4 regions of the Paenarthrobacter sp. NPDC058040 genome follow, and region 3 is predicted to be linked to each of the others. Evidence: riboswitches for the same ligand, from Rfam matches in the RefSeq annotation. Region 3 holds a riboswitch; each other region holds the start of a gene.
What was found. A riboswitch is a leader RNA that binds a small molecule or an ion and turns the genes downstream of it on or off. The one in region 3 is predicted to bind cyclic di-AMP.
Positions count from the first base shown of each region.

Region 1: linked by a shared signal. The riboswitch ahead of ACFVSJ_RS16475 (C40 family peptidase) and the one ahead of ACFVSJ_RS07135 (hypothetical protein) in region 3 are both predicted to bind cyclic di-AMP.
Region 2: linked by a shared signal. The riboswitch ahead of ACFVSJ_RS11610 (NlpC/P60 family protein) and the one ahead of ACFVSJ_RS07135 (hypothetical protein) in region 3 are both predicted to bind cyclic di-AMP.
Region 4: linked by a shared signal. The riboswitch ahead of ACFVSJ_RS02940 (hypothetical protein) and the one ahead of ACFVSJ_RS07135 (hypothetical protein) in region 3 are both predicted to bind cyclic di-AMP.

Region 1 is NZ_JBHVRN010000011.1:102,641-107,494, reverse strand. Features, by position in the region: gene ACFVSJ_RS16485 (metal-dependent transcriptional regulator) at 1-18, shown strand, start outside; cyclic di-AMP (ydaO/yuaA leader) riboswitch at 249-490, shown strand; gene ACFVSJ_RS16480 (M23 family metallopeptidase) at 495-1,325, shown strand; cyclic di-AMP (ydaO/yuaA leader) riboswitch at 1,472-1,630, shown strand; gene ACFVSJ_RS16475 (C40 family peptidase) at 1,635-2,366, shown strand; gene ACFVSJ_RS16470 (NlpC/P60 family protein) at 2,464-3,237, shown strand; gene ACFVSJ_RS16465 (HNH endonuclease) at 3,469-3,969, shown strand; gene ACFVSJ_RS16460 (NTP transferase domain-containing protein) at 4,012-4,854, shown strand, end outside.
Region 2 is NZ_JBHVRN010000007.1:182,144-186,997, forward strand. Features, by position in the region: gene hutG (formimidoylglutamase) at 1-629, opposite strand, end outside; gene ACFVSJ_RS11600 (NCS2 family permease) at 786-2,228, opposite strand; gene ACFVSJ_RS11605 (copper resistance protein CopC) at 2,342-2,974, shown strand; cyclic di-AMP (ydaO/yuaA leader) riboswitch at 3,125-3,316, shown strand; gene ACFVSJ_RS11610 (NlpC/P60 family protein) at 3,320-4,087, shown strand; gene ACFVSJ_RS11615 (FAD-dependent monooxygenase) at 4,163-4,804, opposite strand.
Region 3 is NZ_JBHVRN010000004.1:184,162-189,015, reverse strand. Features, by position in the region: gene ACFVSJ_RS07150 (alpha/beta fold hydrolase) at 1-658, shown strand, start outside; gene ACFVSJ_RS07145 (DUF6480 family protein) at 773-1,006, shown strand; gene ACFVSJ_RS07140 (ATP-dependent DNA ligase) at 1,013-2,077, opposite strand; cyclic di-AMP (ydaO/yuaA leader) riboswitch at 2,294-2,440, shown strand; gene ACFVSJ_RS07135 (hypothetical protein) at 2,444-3,772, shown strand; gene ACFVSJ_RS07130 (AEC family transporter) at 4,033-4,854, opposite strand, start outside.
Region 4 is NZ_JBHVRN010000002.1:20,438-25,291, reverse strand. Features, by position in the region: gene ACFVSJ_RS02945 (glycosyltransferase) at 1-1,073, opposite strand, end outside; gene ACFVSJ_RS02940 (hypothetical protein) at 1,239-2,078, opposite strand; cyclic di-AMP (ydaO/yuaA leader) riboswitch at 2,082-2,263, opposite strand; gene ACFVSJ_RS02935 (sensor histidine kinase) at 2,372-3,862, opposite strand; gene ACFVSJ_RS02930 (response regulator transcription factor) at 3,866-4,606, opposite strand.

The DNA.
Region 1 (4,854 bases), on a different contig from region 3:
TTCGTGGCGGTTGGCTGAACGTAGAACTTTTGAGGCACCCTTCCGAAAGGACGGGTGCCTCTGTTGTTTCCTCCATGTTGGAGTGTCACATCTCACTCCGGCTGCCGGGCGGAACGGTGTGACCTGCGGTTTCCGCCAAAAAGTGATAAGGGCATCGGCAGGAAAACGGCGTGACAGAAGATAACGAATTTATTACCGAAGGCTTTAATCGCCTATAGTTGTCTACTAGCGCCGATACCAAAGCGTTACCTGATCTGGAGCCGAGCTCTGCCAGCAGATCAGGGGTGTTATCCACTACTGGCAGAGGCGGGGGAACCACAATCGGCTGCCTGAAGAAGCAGCCTTGGGGTGAAGTCCGCAGCAGCAGTGCCTACTTACGCAATTCCCTCCCGGGATACCTGTGTGCCGTATGCGCTGTGTGCGGGCCGGGTCTTTGCACTCTCTGATCCGAATCCGACAGCTAACTTCGCAGGCTTTCAAGAGAGGAACAGAGTTTGACATCGCAGAACGTCAGGGGCCGCCGACGCGCGTCCGGCCCCGCTGCTGAGCTGCGGCCAGCCCGCGCAGTAACGGAGATCCGGCCTCGCGACACCCAGCGTCAGGTGCGCCGCCGTAAGAGCCCGTTGCGCCAGGTTGCCGATTTCGCCGCAGCCAGTGGCGTAGGGCAGAAAGCCGGAGTGGCCTTGGCCGCTACGGGCCTTGCCCTCACTGTCGGTCTGCCGGCCACGAGCCCCGTGATGGCCACCTCCGAGTCGGGCCAAACAGAAGCCGCGCTTGCGGTAGCCGGTGGCAGCCAGCCTGAAGTTTCCGCGGCGGCCTCGGCAAAAATCGACTTCAGCCGCGCGGCGGTGGCCACCAAGGCCGATCCCGACGGCAAGCTTAAGCAACTGCTCAGCGCCCAGTCTGTTGGCAGCATCCAGGCCAGCTCGTCCAAGGGCACCCTTGGCAGCCCGCTGGATACGTTGACCACGGCCTCGCCGTTCGGCTACCGGGTCAGCCCCTTGACAGGCGGTACCGGGGACTTCCACCGCGGCCAGGACTTCGTGGCCCAGTGCGGTACGCAGGTCCACGCGGCTGCGGCCGGGAAGGTCACGTTCGCCGGCTGGCACGAGTACGGCGGCGGTAACCGCGTAGTAGTGGATCACGGCAACGGCCTCGAGACCACGTACAACCACCTGTCGTCCTTCAATGTCAAAGTAGGGCAGACCGTCAGCCGCGGCGATGTTGTGGCCCTGAGTGGCACTACAGGGGCTTCCACGGGCTGCCACCTGCACTTCGAGGTCCAGGTCAACGGCGAAGTCGTGGACCCCATGGGCTGGCTCTAAGCAAAGTCGATGGTCGTCTATCGCATTCTCGACACACCCCGTGACCTGAATGTGACATTCACGTTCAACTGTTGTACCGTCTAAAGCGCATCGGCTTTTTAGGGGGCCGATGCACTTGAGTGGATTGCCTAGCTCTGCCACCACTCAGGATCCGTTCGCAAAATTCGTCTGGCAGGGGCGGGGGAACCACTTTTGGTCTTCGAAAGAAGGCCTTGGGGTTAAGTCACAAAGCTTCCCGAAGCTCGTGGCCGGATGACTCCCATCCGAATCCGACAGCTCACCTCGCAGGCATTGGGAGAGGCTACCTACGTGTCATCACGCACTACCCCTGCGCGCCACCGCGCCGCGACGGTTCACCCGTTGAACACTCTTTCGAAGGCTGTTTCAACCAACGCCGGAACCGTTGGCCGCCAGGCCGCAGTTCTCGCCGCAGCCTCCGGCCTCGTCCTCAGCGTCGGCCTTCCGGCCCAGGCAGCTGACACGGACGTTTCCAAGGCCGAGACGAGCACGCAGCAGCTCCTCACCACCGAGGTTGTCACTGCAGAGCCCACCGCCACCGTTTCCTTCGAGAGCCCCGTCGTGGCCACCAAGGAAGCCCCGAAGATCCAGCGCGCTTCGCAGGCAACCCAGCGCTCCCAGAGCACCGGTGACCAGGCCGCAGGCGCCATCACCGCACAGTCCTCCGAAGCCAAGGATTCGGCCTCCAGCGCCGCAGCATCCGGCCTCGCCGCCATCGCCTACACGGGCATCGGCCACCCCTACGTTTGGGGCGGCACCACCCCCAACGGCTGGGACTGCTCCGGCTTCACCCAGTGGGTCTACGCCCAGGCCGGCATCAGCATCCCCCGCGTCAACGCCTGGACGGCCATGAAGCCCACCAGTACCCCGCAGCCGGGCGACCTGGTCATGCAGAATGGCGGCGCGCACGTTGGTATCTACGTCGGCAACGGCATGATGATCAGCGCACTCAACCCGAGCCAGGGAACCTTGCTCCACTCGGTGGCTTCCACTGGCACGTCTTCATTCTTCACCCTCCGCTAAAACCCGTTCGGGGTACGCCAGCATGCCCCCCAAGTGCTGGCTTGCCCACAAACCGCGTGTGTCCCCAACCGCTCGCGGAAACGAAAAGAGATTAAAAATGACCAGTGCACACAAGGTTGCACGGCACCGAGCTGAGGCACCCAAGACCAGCTCGCTCGCCGTGATCGCGAAGGCTGTCAGCGACAACGCCGGTGGCGTCGGTCGCCAGGCAGCGGTCATCGCTGCTGCTTCCGGACTGGTCTTGACCAGTGGCGTTGCCGCGAACGCTGCGGATACCAACGTCCAGCGTGAGTCCACGGCTACCACGGCCCTTGACGTCCAAGCCGTGGCGCAGTCCACCATCGCCGCTGATTCCACCGTGGCCATCTCTTACGAGAGCCCGGTTGTCACCACGGTGGAGGCTCCGGCTCCCGTTGTGGAGAAGGCGGCCCCGAAGGCGGAAGCCTCAACAGCATCCGGATCGAACGCCTCCGGTGCCAACGCCACGCTGGCAGTCAACAACACAGCTGCCGCCGCAAAGGCTCCCGCAGCTTCCAGTGGCCTCGGTGCCGCCATCGCCGCTGCGGCTTACGCCCAGCTTGGCGTGACCCAGGACTGCACCATGCTGGTCACCAACTCGTTGGCCGCCGTGGGCATCCACTTCCACGACTGGCCTGCCGGCTACCTCTCCCTGGGCCGCACCGTCAGCGCCGCCGAAGCCCAGCCCGGCGACCTCGCCTACTACGCCAACGGTGGCTACGGTGGAATGGCGCACATCGCCGTCTACGTGGGTAACGGAATGGCGGTGCACGGTGGATGGAACGGATCCACCACCGCACTCTTCAGCGTCAACGTGGGCTCCGGTCCGGTCTTCATCCGCGTGAACGGCTGACACAGCTTCAACAGGAACGCCCCGCAGGAATCCCTGCGGGGCGTTCCGCATTTAAGGCCCCAGAGGTGTCCCGCACGTGAACATTCGCCGACACTGCCTTGGAACCGGCCCGAAAATTCGTTGATACGGCATATAAGTGCTTACCCTTATGGTGTCGATCCACAGCCCGTACATGCAGAGGGCAGCCGGCCCTCGTGCCCCTGACGGGTGCGGCCGTGAAGAGGTACGTGCATGCGCACACTCGTTCTGAATGCTGGATATGAACCGCTGGCGGTAATAACATTCCGCCGGGCGCTGGTCCTTGTGCTGACTGGGAAAGCAAGCGTAGTGGCCGAAGGCGACGAGCCTGTCGTCGGGCCACAGGAGATTCTCGGACGCCCCTCCGTGATCCTCCTCAACCGCTACATCCGCCCCAGGTACAACAGGATCACTGCCGTGAGCCGCCGCGGTGTACTCCGCCGTGACGGCCATCGCTGCGCCTACTGCGGTAAAACAGCGCACACCATAGACCACGTCCACCCCAAATCCAGGGGCGGCGCGGATTCCTGGGAAAACCTGGTTGCGGCGTGTTTGAAATGCAACAACGCCAAGAGCGACCATACCCCCGCCGAGATGGGCTGGAAACTTCGGTTCACCCCCGGCGTTCCCAAGGGGACCATGTGGCAGATCAAAGAACTCGAGAAACCTGCGCCGGACTGGGACCCGTTCCTTTTGCCGGAATCCGCTGCCTGATCGATTTCTGTTGCCCTCCACCCGTACAGGTAATCTGGGCGGATGGAGTTCAACGCCGTGATCCTGGCGGGTGGCAGGGCCACCCGCCTCGGTGGCGTGCCCAAGCCCGCGTTAAGGTACGACGGCGCCAGCCTCCTTTCGCATGCGCTGGACGCCGCCCGGGGTGCTTCGGAGATCGTGGTGGTGGGCCCAGGTCAGGAGGGTCTTCCCGACGGAGTCCTGTCCGCCCGTGAAGAACCCGCGTATGCAGGACCCGCTGCGGCCATTGCTGCCGGGTTGGCCGTCCTTGCCGGCGCGGGCCCGGCGCCGTGGACGTTGGTGGTTGCCTGCGACATGCCGCATGCTTCCGCGGGCGTGGAAACCCTGCAGAGGGAATTGGCGGGACACCAAGGCACCGAAGGAGCCATGGCCGTCTCTTCAGACGGCCGCCAGCAACCCCTGCTCGGCATCTACAGCACCAGTGCGCTGGAACGGGAAGTCGCTTTGGCCAAGGAAGGTTCGGGGTTAACGAACGCGTCAGTCTTCCGGCTGCTTGCTAGGCTGAATGTGCTGGCTGTAGCTGTTCCGGAAGGCTCCACGGACGACGTGGATACGTGGGAGGACGCAGCGGCCTTGGGCATTGACAACCACTTGGAGGCAGACGTGAAGAGCCAGGACGAGACACTTGAGGAATGGTGCCGCACCTTGCTGCAGGCCTTTGAGCTTGAAGGCGTCGACGTGGACGTCAACGAAATCCTTGCCGTAGCGGGAGTGGCAGCCCATTCGGTGGTACGTCCCGCAGCCCCGCTGACCACGTTCATTGCGGGGTACGCGGCCGGGATGGCCCGGGGAATCGGCCAGGCCAACGATGATGCCGCCATGGCGGCCGCCCTCGACCTTGCCCGC
Region 2 (4,854 bases), on a different contig from region 3:
GCGGTGTCGAACAGCGTCCGCGTGTTGTTGGGTTCCGAAATACCGACGACGGCGTACTGCAGTTCGCGCCCGGCGGCGGCTTCCTCCTGGGCCATCTGGAGGAAGGGCGTACCCGAACTCGGAGTGGCGTCATCCCGCAGGTCGAAGTGCGCATCGAGGTTCAGCACGCCCAGCCGTTGTCCGCTGCGCACCGCGTCCGATCCCGCCACACCCAGATAGCTGGCGAATGCGGTCTCGTGTCCGCCGCCCAGCACCACGGTGAGGTTTCCGCCGTCGAGCAGTGCCGAAATGGCGCGCCCGGCGCGCTCCTGGCCCGCCTCCAGCGAGTCGTCCTCCACAATCACATCACCGGCGTCGAACAGGTCCCGGTCCAGGTGGAACGCCAGAGGACCCAGTGCGGAGCGGATCGCGGCCGGAGCTGCGGCGGCCCCTACCCGGCCCTTGTTGCGACGGACGCCGGCGTCACTGCAAAAACCAAGCACGACGGCGGGACGCAAAGCCCCTGCGGACGCCTCCGCGGTGTGGGGAGCCACAGCCTGCCACCAGCGGCGGTGTTCGTCGCCGTCGCCGTCGAAGCGGCCGGTCCATGGCGTGGGAGTGACGTCTACGGTGAGGGCGCTTGTTTCCATGCTTTAAGCACACCGGACCCGGACTGCCAAAGCCAGCAGTTCCGGGTCCGGGGTGTCTGAGATGCCGGACATCCGGGCCTACGCGCCACCGCGAGTTGGCATTTGATGACAATCCCAGGGCCGAACATTGTCATCTAATGCCATCTCGGCGGGGAGTTATTTGACCCCGAGCAGTTCTTCCACCGTGCCGATCCCGAAGAACAGCAGGAACGCGGCGGCCACAACCCACATCAACGGGTGCACTTCGCGGGCGCGGCCCTGGAAAGTGCGGATCAGGACGTAGGAGATGAAGCCGGCGCCGAGGCCATTGGCGATCGAGTAGGTGAACGGCATCAGCGCGATGGTCAGGAAGGCCGGGATGCCGACGCCCCAGTCCTGCCAGTCGATCTTGCCCACCTGCGAGACCATCATGAAGCCCACCACCACCAGCGCAGGGGCTACCGCCTCGAAGGGGACCAGGTTGATGAGCGGCGTGAAGAACATGGCCACCAGGAAGAGCACGCCGGTGACGATCGAGGCAAGGCCCGTGCGGGCGCCCTCGCCGATGCCCGCGCCGGACTCGACGAAGATCTGGTTGGACGAGACGGAGGCCCCACCACCAACGATCGCCCCGAGGGCGTCCACCTGGAGCACGCGGTCCACGTTGGGGATGTTGCCGTGCTCGTCCACGGTTCCGGCCTCGTTGGCCAGACCCACCATGGTGCCCATGGCGTCGAAGAAGATGCTGAGGAGGATCACGAACGCCAGCAGTGCCGCGGCGATGAAGCCCAGGTGCTCAAATGCGCCGAACGGGTTGGCCTTGCCGATGAGGGACAGGTCCGGGGCGCCCCACTCGGACAACGTGGGGGCTACCAGCGACCAGCCGCGCGGGTTGACGTTCTTGCCATCGAAGCTGGGCCCGATGTGCAGGGTGAATTCAAGGATGGCGGCCAGCGCCGTGGACACCACAATGCCGATCAGGATCGCGCCACGGACCTTGCGGACCACCAGGGCGATCGTCAGGATGAGGCCCACGGCAAACACCAAAGTGGGCCAGCCCATGAGCTTGCCATCCACGCCGAGGCCCAGGGGAACCGTGGTTCCGGCGGCGTCGGGGATGCGGCGGACGAATCCGGCGTTGACCAGGCCGATCAACGCAATGAAGAGGCCAATGCCCACCACGATCGCCGTTTTGAGGGCTTCCGGAACGGCCTTGAACACCGCGGTACGGAAGCCGGTGAGGACCAGGATCAGCATGGTCAGGCCGGAGAGGACAACCAAGCCCATCATGTCCGGCCAGGTCAGCCCCGGGTGCGAGGCAACGGTGACGGCCACGAAGGCGTTGACACCCAGGCCTGTCGCCACCGCGAACGGATGCTTGGCCCAGGCGCCCATGAGGATGGTCAGGATGCCCGCAACGAACGCCGTGGTGGCGGCGACCGCGGTGAAGCCCAGGGATGCCCCGCTGGAATCGGCTCCGGAGAGGATCAGGGGGTTCAGGACCACGATGTAGCTCATGGCAAAGAAGGTCGCGAACCCGCCACGGATTTCCCGCGAGTACGTGGAGCCCCGTTCGGAAATCTTGAAGTAACGGTCGAGGGCAGAACCTTGTTTAAGCATGAAGGTCTCCGGGGATCGGGTGAGTGTGCTCTCAAATCCTATGCCTGCGGATACGGGACGCCCGGACGATTCGCCTAGTCTGTAAGGAAGCCAACATTAGGAGAAACCGCCCCATGCGTACCGTCCGCCCGCTTCTGGCCGCCGTCGTAGCTGCTCTTGCCTTCGCCTCCGCGGTGCTGTTTGGTGCCGCCCCCGCGTCCGCGCACGACGTCGCCGAGTCCACCACTCCGGCGAACGGTGCCACCGTGGCGGCAGTTCCGGCGTCGGTCTCCATCACGTTCAACAACCGCCCGCTGGCCATCGGCTCCGGTGTGACGGTGACCGCGGGCGGCGAAAACTGGGCGGACGGCGCGGTCGAAATCATCGACAACCAAGCGGTCCAGAAGTTGCGCGAGGGCGCGCCGGCCGGTGAGTACACCGTCACGTGGCGCGTTGTCAGCTCCGATTCGCACCCCATTGAGGGCACTTTCAAGTTCACTGCCGCCGCTGGAAGCACGACGACGACAAGCGGTTCGGCGGGTGCCTCACCTTCCACGTCGGCTTCGGGAGCCACGGTTCCGAGCGCCGGAACAGCAGCTCCGGGGAGCGGCTCCAGCGAGCCGGCTCCGGCGGCTTCGCAGCCCTTCCCCTGGAGCATTGTGGGACTCGCCGTGGTGGCCGTGGGACTCGTGATCTTCCTGGCCGTTACTGCCCGCCGGAAGCTGGCTGCCTCCAACGATGCCGAGGGCGATACTCCCGCGGAATGACGCGGTTTTCTACATAGCTGCGAAAATCTCGAATCGGTTACCGCGACACGCGCAACGCGCCCTGCTCGTTACTCAAATGTGACTTTGCGGTGATCATCGCGTACGGTAGTACCTGTGCCTGATCCATCTTCGAGGCACTTCCGGCCTGATTGCCTAGCTCTGCCGCAGTCCGGAATCCGTTCGCAGACAAACCTACGGCAGAGACGGGGAACCCATTTTAGGCCGCCATTGAGTGCGCCTTGGGGTGAAGTCACGAAGCTTCCGCTGGACAGCGGGGGATAGTGGCCGGGTGACTCCCATCCGAATCCGACAGCTAACCTCGCAGGCATCGGGAGAGGCTCTTTCATGTCTTCACGCATTCTTCGCGGCCGTCGTAAGGCGGACATCGCGCGTCCCAATCCGTTCATCTCCATCTCCAAGGCCGTTGCCAGCAACGCTTCCGGCGCTGGCCGCCAGGCAGCCGTCATCGCTGCAGCTTCCGGGCTGGTCCTGACCGGCTCCATCGCCGCCCACGCTGCCGAGACGCCCGCACAGGCTCCGGTCCAGCGCGACTCCAGCCCCGCAACCGTTGCGGAAACCCCCAACAAGGTTGTCACCGCAGCTTCAACGGCCACCATCAACTTCGAGCGCCCCGCGGTTTCCTCCGTGGCCGCTCCGGTCATCGAAAAGCCGGCTCCCGTAGTTGAGGCTCCGGCCAAGAAGGCGGCAGCCAACGTTGCTGCCGCTCCCGCCAAGGCGACCGCCACGGCTACCGCCTCCGTCGCTGCCGCACCTGCAGCAGCAGCACCGGCCGGCAGCGTCAACGCAGCCATGGTTGCTTCCGCCTACGCCCAGATCGGCATCATGCAGGACTGCACCGCCATGGTGGAACGCGCCCTCGGCTCCGCAGGCATCCCCGTGGGTGACCTTGCTCCGATGCAGTTCCTGAACTACGGCAAGGTAGTCAGCGACCCGCAGCCGGGCGACATGATCGTCCAGTCCGGCCACGTTGCCATCTACATCGGCAACGGCCAGGCCATCAGCGGCGGCATCAACGGCAACCAGACGGGTATCCACCCGATCAGCTGGCTGACCGCAACGGGCCCCATCACGTATGTACGCGCTGGCGCCTAAGCTTCACGCTTAAATACCAGAGGCCGGCATTCGGAGACTTGTTCTCCGGGTGCCGGCCTTTGGCTTTTAAGAACGTCAGGCGATCGCGATGCCAGGCCCTGCCGTGATACCGGGTCCGGCGGGCAGGGCAACCTTCAAAGAGATTGCCTGCCCAACCGCCTTGGCCTGCCGAAGCACTTCCTTGGGGGTGGGGGTGATCATTTCACCGACGCCCACCAGGTGCATTCCCACCGCACGCATGGCGGCAACGAGGTTTTGGCCGATCGCGATTCCCAGCTCAGCCAGCATCCGCCGCAACTGGCTCTGGGCGCAGCGCGTCACCACAATGTGGTCCGCGAGGAGTATCCCGTTGGCGGTGTGCACGGCCCATTGGCGGGGTGCGGGCTCAAGTTGTCCGGGAACGTTGGCTCCCAGGAAGTCCAGCCGCACGGCCTTGGTGGAACTCCGCACATCGAGTTGGTGGCTGGCTGCGTAGTTCCGCAGGTGCCGGAGGATCTGGTTTCGTTCCACCATGGCCGCCGGGTCTGCCGCATCACAGCGCTGCAGCATTCCCGTGTGGACGGAGGGTCCCGACGTGGACAGGGACCCAAACCCGTCCACCACAATGGAGCGAACGCCGTAGCGGCTGAGTTCGCTGGCCACGGCCAAACCGGAAAGCCCGGCTCCAATCACCACGGTAGTGGTGCGCTCTGTGCCGGAATCAGGCGTGAATGACACTGCTTGGTTCCTCCTTGACGTGTGTGCCCGAAGGCAGCGCGTTGTTCGCG
Region 3 (4,854 bases):
CGGCGTCTCGCACAGGTATTTGGCCCGCCTGCATGCTGTCCTCTCGGCCGACGCACCGACCTATTCTTTGGACCTCCCCGGCTTCGCAGGCACCCCCAAACCGGACCGTCAGTTGTCGGTGGAAGATTACGGGACGTTCATAGCCGAGGCCTTGGCGGATCGCGGCATCCATAGCCGCATCCTGGTGGGCCACTCCATGGGCGTCCAGTTCGCCATCGAAGCCGCCCTTCAGGCGTCGGGCAGCACTACGAGCCTGGTCCTGATGGGTCCGGTGGTCGATTCGCGGCACAAGAACCTGTGGCGGCAGTCCTTGGCCCTGTTCCTTGACGGCCTCCTCCGGGAAAGCCCGTCGTCCAACTGGATCGTCGTCTCCGACTACCTCCGCTGCGGCCCGCGCTGGTACCTTACGGAGCTGCCCGTCATGATGGGCTACCCCACGGAGAAGCGTCTGGCCAACGTGGACGTGCCGGTGCTGATCCTTCGCGGCAGCCGTGACCACGTTGCCGGACCGGAATGGTCGCTGCGTCTCTCGCGGGCCGTAGCCGACGGACGGTTGGCTGAGATTCCGGGCGTGGGACACGTCGCCCAACACATGCGGCCGAAAGAAGTCGCCAATGCCATCAGGAGCTTCGTCGCCGCTGCGTCGCGGGACAAATAGCCGCAGGCGCACGACGACGGACGGCAGCCTGGGTGCCCCTTGTTGGCTGGGGCGGCCCGCGGCTAGGCTGGCAGGGCAAGTCAAATAATAAGTTTGCTTAGGAAAGGGTGGACCATGACGAGCTACGATCCTGAAGACGATCCCCAAACCTTCGGCGCCCCCGAACCGGACAGCATCCACGACGACCCGGACATGCGCAAGGACGAAGAACACGATCCGGCAGCTTCCTCGAACCCGGACCCGGCAGACGGCAACATCACCGGGCTGGAACCGGGCGGCGGTGTGCCTCCGGGAGAGACCCCACCGGCTGAGGGCAGCATGAGCGGCGACCAGGGCCACGAGGAGTAACGGGGATTACGTAAGACGCAGGATCTCGCCGAGGTCGTAATCGGCGGGTTCCTCCAACTGCGAGTATGTGCAACTGTCCGGGGTACGGTCCTCGCGCCACCGACGGAACTGGGTAGTGTGCCTGAACCGGTCACCCTCCATGTAGTCGTACGCCACCTCAATCACGAGTTCGGGGCGCAAAGGGACAAAGGAGAAGTCCTTGCCTGCGCTCCACCGGCTCTGCCCGCCGGGCATCCTGGATCCACCGGCGGCCGCTTCCTGGTTGGCCCATTCGCCCCAAGGATGCTCGGCGAACTCCACTTGGTACGGCTCCAACTCCGCCACCAAGGCTTCACGCTTGGCCATGGGAAACGAGGCCACGACGCCCACGTGGTGGAGGCGGCCGGAGTCGTCGTACAGGCCCAGCAACATGGACCCCACAACCTTTGCCGTCTTGTGCCAACGGAATCCGGCCACCACACAATCCGCCGTCCGCTCATGCTTCGTCTTGAACATCACCCGTTTGTTCGGCTGGTAGGTGCCGTCGAGCGGTTTGGACAACACGCCGTCGAGGCCTGCTCCCTCAAGTTGCACGAACCATTCCTTGGCCCGCTCAAGGTCATTCACCGCCGGCGTCACGTAGACCGGCGGCTCGGCGTCGGCGAGCGCCTCCTCCAAAGCTGCGCGCCGCTCCGAGAAGGGTCGGCCAGTGAGGTCGTCATCGCCCAGGGCGAGGAGGTCGAACGCCACCAACGACGACGGCGTCTTTTCGGCGAGCATGCGCACCCGGGTGTCGGCGGGGTGGATGCGTTGCTGCAAGCCCTCGAAGTCCAGGCGATTGCCGGAGATGAGGATGATCTCGCCGTCGATGACGCACCTCTCCGGAAGGTTCTTCTTCAGCGCTTCCACGAGTTCGGGGAAGTAGCGCGTCATGGGCTTCTCGTTCCGGCTGCCCAGGACGATCTCGTCGCCGTCCTTGAAGACGATGGTCCGGAAGCCGTCCCACTTGGGCTCATAGTGCCCAACATCGGGGATGTTCGGGACGGATTTGGCGAGCATGGGCGAAACGGGAGGCGTCACGGGGAGATCCATAGCTCATGTCTACCGGCCAGTACATGGTCAAAGCTAGTGTTTGCCCAGCTCGAACTTCCGGTTCCAGCCCCGCAGGGTAGGCGATTGGGTCCCCGCGAAATGTTGGACGTTCCGTCCGTTACATTAATGTGACTTTACTTCCCTGCTCCTGTACGGTCGAAGGGCGACCCTGATCTCCGCTGGGCCGCTTCCGGGCTGACGCCGAGCTCTGCCGCATCCCGGAATCCGCCAGACTCGCGGCAGAGACGGGGGACCCAAAGTTCCCGGGCCTGGTTTCAGGCCCTTGGGGTGAAGCCGCCATGTGCGGCCGGACGGCCTCGTCCGAACCCGACAGCTAACCTCGCAGGCGTTGAGAGGCAATCACCCATGTCCCCAACCATGGATCAGCCGCGCCGTGCCCAAGAGGCCATCGAGCGCACCAAGCCAACCGGACGCCGTCGGGCCCAACCCAGCGGACAGTCCCCCACCAGCGTTGAAAGCACGACGGCGGTACCCGCCGCAGCTGCCAATCCCACCCCGCCTGCGCCCATGACGCGCGCGGAGCGACGCGCGGCCGAGCGCGGTCAGGCCGCCCAGGCGATCGTTGCGCCGGAAGCCGCGGCCGGTTCCGCCGGCCACGACGCTCCTGCCGAGGAACCCCGGACCGCCGCGATCCCTGTCATCGACGCTCCCCGCGCCGACTCCACCACACCCGGCCCGCCGACGTCGGCCATTCCCGTGGTCCCGGCTGCGGACGCGCCACGGGCCGCCGCCGAGCGGGAGTTTGGCGCGGAGTCGGAGCCCGTTACCGCCGCCATCCCTGCACCGAACCCTGAAACTGCTACCGCCGCCATTCCGACAGTAGCCGCGCCGGCAGTCGCCCTCGAAGAGTCGTCACCGGTCCAGCCGAAGACGCCGGCGCAGATCGCCGCGGCGGCTACTGCTGCGGCGGGCTTGGCAAGCCGTGCCAGCAACCGGACCCGGGCTTCCGAGCACACCGCAACGCGCAAAGCTTCGACGCTCCCCACCAACGGCAAGTCCGCCTTCGGCTCGTTCGGTGCTCCGTCGTTCAACCGCGAACCGCACGCCGTGCTGACCAAGGCCGCCTCGGTCAAGACCATGGGCCAGCGCATGGCGGTGGTTGCCGGAGCACTCGGCCTGGTCCTGACCGTCGGCACTGTCAGCCAGGCCGTGGACCTCCCGCTTTTCGGCCAGGACAGCCACTCGCAGGAGGCCAGCGGCTCGAACAACAACGAAAGTGGTCGGGCAACCACCAAGGCTTCCCCTGGTCCCACCCCCTCGTACACCACCGCGTCCTCGACGTCGGCCGCGAAAGCCGAGGCCGGAACGCCCGCCGAACCCCAGACTGAAGCGGAGGCACCTGCTGGCGCAACGGCGTCGTCCGCTGCTGTCCCGCAGGTTTCCTTGGCCGCCCCGCAGTGGGTACCGTCCGCCGCTCCCTCGGCTGTGGTCCCGGTTCCAGGAGTAACCACGCCGGTCCCGAGCCAGCCGGCACCGCCGTCGGACACTATTACGGCCCCGACGCCTACGCCGACCACCACCCCGACCGTCACGCCGACCCCGACGCCGACTCCCACGCAGACCCAGCCGTCGAAGCCGAAGCCCAGCGGCAACCCCAACGCTTCCTCCACGCCGCAGCCAAGCGGCTCGGCAGTGGACGGGTTGCTGGACGCGGCCAAGGACCTCCTCAAGTGAGCATCCGACTGCCCCGGACAACCACGCATGTCGGCTGGCACGGCCGCTATTGCAGCAGCAGCCGGACTGCCACCTTCCGTCGCCGGATGGGCCGCTGGAGCTGCCAGCGGCTTCGGCGCTCCTAGGCCGCCAACGCAAAGGAGGCTGGCACCCGATCGGGTGCCAGCCTCCTTTGTTTTACCCAGCGAAAGCTGTTGGGAAGCTCGAAGATCGCGTAGGCCACGAAGAACAGGCCGTCACCGAAGCCCGCAAGCGGACGCCTATCCCAGCAGCCAGGCAACCACCACGAGCGCCCCGACGCAGAGCACCGTGGTGCAGAGGATGACATCCCGGGCTACCACCGTTCCGCGGCCATAGGGCGAGGCGAAAAGGAACACGTTCTGCGCCGTGGGAAGGGCCGCCATGATCACGCTGGCCAAAAGGTGCTGGCCATCCAGTCCGAAGAGGAACCTACCCAGCGCCCAGACGATCACCGGCATCCCTGCAACCTTCAACAGCGTGGCCACCACGGTTTCCACACGGCCATCGCCCTTCTGCAAGGGAGCCTTTCCCGCCAAGGACATGCCAAACGCGAGCAGCACCATGGGCACGGCGGCACCGGCCAGCATGTCGATCGGTTTGTGCACGAGTTCCGGCGGCTGCCAGTCGGTCAGGGCCACCAGGACGCCCAGGGCGGAGGCGATGATCATTGGATTACCCAGCGGCTGCAGTATTACCCGTTTCCAGGAGATTTTGGCACCTCCAGCGAGGCCAAGGACCGTGACGTAGAACGGCGCCAGGACCAGGAGTTGCACCAGGAGCACCGGAGCCACGTGCTGGGCAGTTCCCACGGCATAGAGGGAAACGGGGATGCCAATGTTGTTGGCGTTGGCGTAGCTGCTCGCCATGGCGCCCACGGCGGTCTCGGCTACCGGCCGACGGAAAAACAGGAAACTCAACAGGCAATAGAGAAGCCCCACGGCCGCCGCCGAAAGCAGGGCCAGTGGGGCGTCGACGCCGAGGGCGGCCCGGATGTCGCTTCCGGCCACGACCGTGTACAGCAGGGCGGGATTCGTGATGTAGAACGCCGTCTTTGTCAGGGC
Region 4 (4,854 bases), on a different contig from region 3:
CGGTTAGCCGCAGTGTTGGCGACGGCGGTGATGATGAGGGCCAGGAAGTTGGCGAGCTGCGGGTCCATGAAGCCCCTGCAGAACAAGAAGATCACAAGGTACGCCACCGTGGACACCGCACCGATGAATCCGAAGCGGACCAGTTGCCCGAACAGGCTGGTGCGCGGCGTCGACTCGGAAGTCCGGGAGGAGGCCGGGAGTGGTCCGCGGGCCAGGGCGGCACGAAGTTCGGGAATAGGGATGCGCCCGGTGACCAGGTCGCGCGTCAGGCGCGCCATTCCGCGGAGGTCCGCCAAAGCGGTTCGTACGACGTCGACGCTCGAGTTGGGATCGTCGGTCCAGTCCACGGGGACTTCATGGACGCGGAGGCCGCAGCGCTCGGCAAGGACCAGCAGTTCCGTGTCGAAGAACCATGCGTTGTCCAGGGTGTGGGGGAGGATCTGGTGGGCAACGTCCGCGCGGATGGCCTTGAATCCGCACTGGGCGTCTGAGAACCGTGCGCCCATGAGCGTGTGCAGGAGGACGTTGTAGCTGCGGGAGACGAATTCGCGCTTTGGGCCGCGGACCACCCGGGAGTTGCGGGAGAGCCGTGTGCCGATGGCGAGGTCCGAGTGGCCGGAGATCAGCGGCGCCAGCAATGGTGCCAGGGCAGCGAGGTCCGTGGAGAGATCCACGTCCATGTAGGCCAGCACGGGAGAAGGCGACGCGAGCCAGACTTGCCGAAGGGCGTTGCCCCGGCCCTTTTCCTCGAATCGCATGACGGCAATCTCGGGGAGTTCGCGGGCCAGTCGCTCGGCGATCTTCAGGGTGTTGTCCGTGCTGGCATTGTCCGCCACCGTGATGCGGAACGTGTGCGGAAAAGTATCCACGAGGTGCCCGTGCAGGCGGCGCAGGCATTCCTCGAGGTCAGTTTCTTCGTTGTGGACGGGAACTGTGACGTCCAGGACGGGAACTGTGGAATGGGTGTCCACAGGAGAACGCCGGGACTGCCGGTGGGGCAAGGCAGGAGCGGCGGAAGGCCCCGCATGGGCGGGGTTCGGCAACGCGCTGGTGGCGGGATCTATGAGCGTCATGCATCCAGAGTGGAGCCGCCGATTGTGAGGGCTTTAGGCAGAAGCTGTGACGCGACTGTGTAACTGGGGGAACGCGAAAACCGCCCCCGGGTTCCCGCCGGCCGCATCAGTTGGGGGTGATGCGGACGGCCGGAACGGGAGCGGCTATCGGGAAAGTCTCTTGGCTTAGTACCAGTTGTTGGCCAAGTGGAAGGCGAGGGCTGCCGAGGGGGAGCCGTAGCGTTCCTTGATGTAGTTCAGGCCCCATTTGATCTGGGTCTGGTAGTTGGTCTGCCAGTCAGCGCCGGCGGATGCCATCTTGGAAGCTGGCAGCGACTGGACAATGCCGTACGCACCGCTGGAGGCGTTCGTGGCAGTCGTGCGCCAGTTGGATTCCTTTTCCCACAGGGTGTTCAGGGCGGTCATCTCGCCCGGGCCCCAACCGTAGCTGGCCAGGATGCTGGCTGCGTAGGCCTTTGCGGCGGCAGGATCGTCAACGGCCTTGGGGGCAGCGGCGGCGGCAGCTGCTGCTGCGGCTGCCTTGTCGGCTGCAGCCTTGGCGGCGGCGTCGGCAGCGGCCTTCTCTGCGGCAGCCTGTGCTGCGGCTGCCTGGTCGGCGGCGGCCTTCTCGGCTGCAGCCTTGTCCGCAGCTGCCTTGTCAGCGGCAGCCTTCTCAGCTGCGGCTTGGGCAGCGGCAGCCTTGTCGGCAGCGGCCTTCTTGGCGGCGTCGGCCTGCGCTGCGGCCTCGGCAACTGCGTTTTCCCGGGTCTGCGGGTCAACCTGTGCTGCTGCCTGGGTCTGTGCGGTCTGGCTCAGTTCCGGGAGGTTGAACGCGGCGTTGGCGGCTTGGCCCAGCGATGCGACACCGAGTGCGGCGGCGACTACACCGGCTACGACCGACATGCGGTGGCCGGCCTTGCCCTGGCGTGCGGCGTTCTTCAGAACGGCCTGCGACTTGGTCAGCGGAGCATCGTGATCGTCGCGGTGACGCGCGGAAGGGCGCGCCTGATCCTTGAATTCAGACATGTGTGATTACCTCTCAGCGCCTGCGGAGTTAGCTGTCGGGTTCGGATGAGGTCATCCGGCCGCGCGTGTAGCTGCGGCTTCACCCCAAGGGCCGGCAATGCCTGGCCCGGAGACTCTGGGTCCCCCGTCTCTGCCTCGATGAGAACGGAACTCCGGGAAGTGGCAGAGCTCGGCGCATCCCGGGTGTGGGCCTCTTGGGGCGACCCACCCTTTCGACGGTACAGGAGGATCTTGCTTAAGTCACATTTAGGTAACAGAGATCACGACGCCGGTGCGTCGCCTTGCCGGTTTCGTTATACGCGTTCGTTGGTCACGGAAGGGAGTCGCAAGGCGAATTCTGTGCGTCCCGGTTTGGACGTCACTTCGACGCTCCCACCGTGTGCGCCAACGATCGATTCCACGATCGACAGGCCCAGGCCGGAAGTCCCTTCCGAACCCGACCGCGCCGCGTCAGCGCGGGCAAAACGGGAGAAGATCCGGCCCTGGAAATCCGCGGGAATGCCGGGTCCATTGTCCGTAACGGTGACCACTGCGCTCCCGTCCGCGCTCAGCATCACGCCGGTGACAACGGTGGTGCCGGGATCGGTATGCTTCCGCGCGTTGGAGAGCAGGTTGGCCAGCACCTGGTGAAGTTGCGTGGCGTCTCCGCGCACCGTGATCGGCTCATCCGGGAGTTTGAGTTGCCACACATGGTCCGGCGCCATGACTTTCTCGTCGGTAACGGTTTCAATGACCAACTGCGTCAGGTCCACCTCCGTGACCTTTAGGGGCTGGCCTTCGTCCAACCGCGCCAGGAGCAGCAGGTCCTCCACCAGGGTGCTCATCCGTTCCGACTGGCTCTGGACCCGGGCCAGGGACTTGCGGCCGTCTTCGGTGAAGTTCTCGGTCATCCGCAGCATCTCAGTGTAACCCCGGATGGCGGTGAGGGGAGTGCGCAGTTCATGCGAGGCGTCAGCAACGAATTGCCGGACCTTGGTTTCGCTTTCCTGCCGGGCCTCGAGCGCGCTGGCCACATTGTTGAGCATCTGGTTGAGGGCGTAGCCCACGCTGCCCACTTCGGTTCCCGGATGGGAGGCCGACGGCGGTACGCGCACCGCGAGCGCGACCTCGCCGGCGTCGAGGGGCAAGCGGGAGACCTTGGTTGCGACCTCCGACAATTGTTCAAGCGGGCGCATGGTCCGGCGGATGATGACGGTTCCGGCCAGCCCGATCAGCACCAAGCCGCCCAGCGAGACGAACACCATGGTCCACACAAGGGAAGCTTCGGTGGCTTGCTTGTCGGCCAGGGGCAAGCCAGTGACGATGACATCGCCGTAGGCGGTCTTCACAGCCACCAAGCGGTAATCGCCGATGGAGAGCGACCGGTCCACGGGCCGGTTGTCCAAAGGAAGATCCAGCAGGACCTGGTTGTCTTCGGCGGAAAGCGTGGCGCGGTTTCCGGCGGCGTCGATGAGTCCGGCGCTGCTGACAGAGGAGCCGCTGATGCGCGCATTCAAGGTGCCGGCGGCCTGGCCCCTGGCTTCGAGCGGGTCCGGCCTCCCAGTGGGGAAACTCGAAGGCGGTCGGCCAAAGGTGTTGGCCCGGCTGGAGGCCTGCTCCAACTGCCTGTCCAATTGCCGGTTGAACACCATGTCCATGGAGGCATAACTGACTACGCCCACCGCCCCGCAGATAGCGACGAGCAGCGCCATGGCAACGAGGACCAACCGCGTCCGCAAGTGCCAGGTGGATGGGTCCAACCAGCTGCGCTGCGTGTTCCTGGCGACCCCTGAGAGTGTGGTCAAGGCTTAGTCCGCGGGCTTGATGACGTAGCCGGCGCCACGCACAGTGTGGATCATGGGCGGGTGGTTGGCCTCGATCTTCTTGCGCAGGTAGGAGATGTAGAGTTCCACGATGTTCGCTTGCCCGCCGAAGTCGTAATCCCACACGCGGTCCAGGATCTGGGCCTTGCTGACCACGCGCTTGGGGTTCTCCATGAGGTAGCGAAGGAGCTCGAACTGGGTTGCCGTCAGGGCGATGTCCTCACCGGCCCGGGTTACTTCGCGGGTGTCCACGTTCAAGGTCAGGTCGCCAACCACCAGTTCGGCGGTGTCCATGGCGGCAACGCCCGAGCGCTGCACCAGTCGATGAAGGCGGAGCAGGACTTCCTCCATGCTGAACGGCTTGGTCACGTAGTCGTCACCGCCTGCCGCCAGCCCCACAATGCGGTCCTGAACTGCGTCCTTGGCCGTGAGGAAGAGGGCGGGGACCTCCGGAGCGAAGGCACGGATCCGGTTGAGGACCTCAACACCATCGAAGCCGGGAAGCATCACGTCCAGCACCAGGACGTCGGGCCGGAAGTCCTTGGCGAGCTTCACGGCCTCGGGGCCATCGGCGGCAACGCTGACGGACCAGCCGGCCATCCGCAGGCCCATGCTCATGAGCTCGGCCAGGCTTGGCTCGTCATCGACCACCAGGGCACGGATAGGGGAGCCATCCGGGTGGGAGAGCTGGGGAAGGTTGTTTTGCATGGAGTGCGGGGATGCCATGGGACAACTCTCCAATCTGCTGGTTTGCCGGCGCTTAGCTGGTCCTGTGAGGACCCTGTGAAATCAACACTAGCGAGGTGGGAGTCCGGTCGGCGGGCCTTCACCACCCTCATTGACTTGATTTGAGCCCTACTACAACCTTTTTTGATTACTTCTTGGCCTTTAGATCGGCAAAGTGGGTGCTGGCGGTACGGGCTTTGGCGCGCACTGGGGGCCTGTGGGAGTCACGTCGTGACGGTCACAGCAGG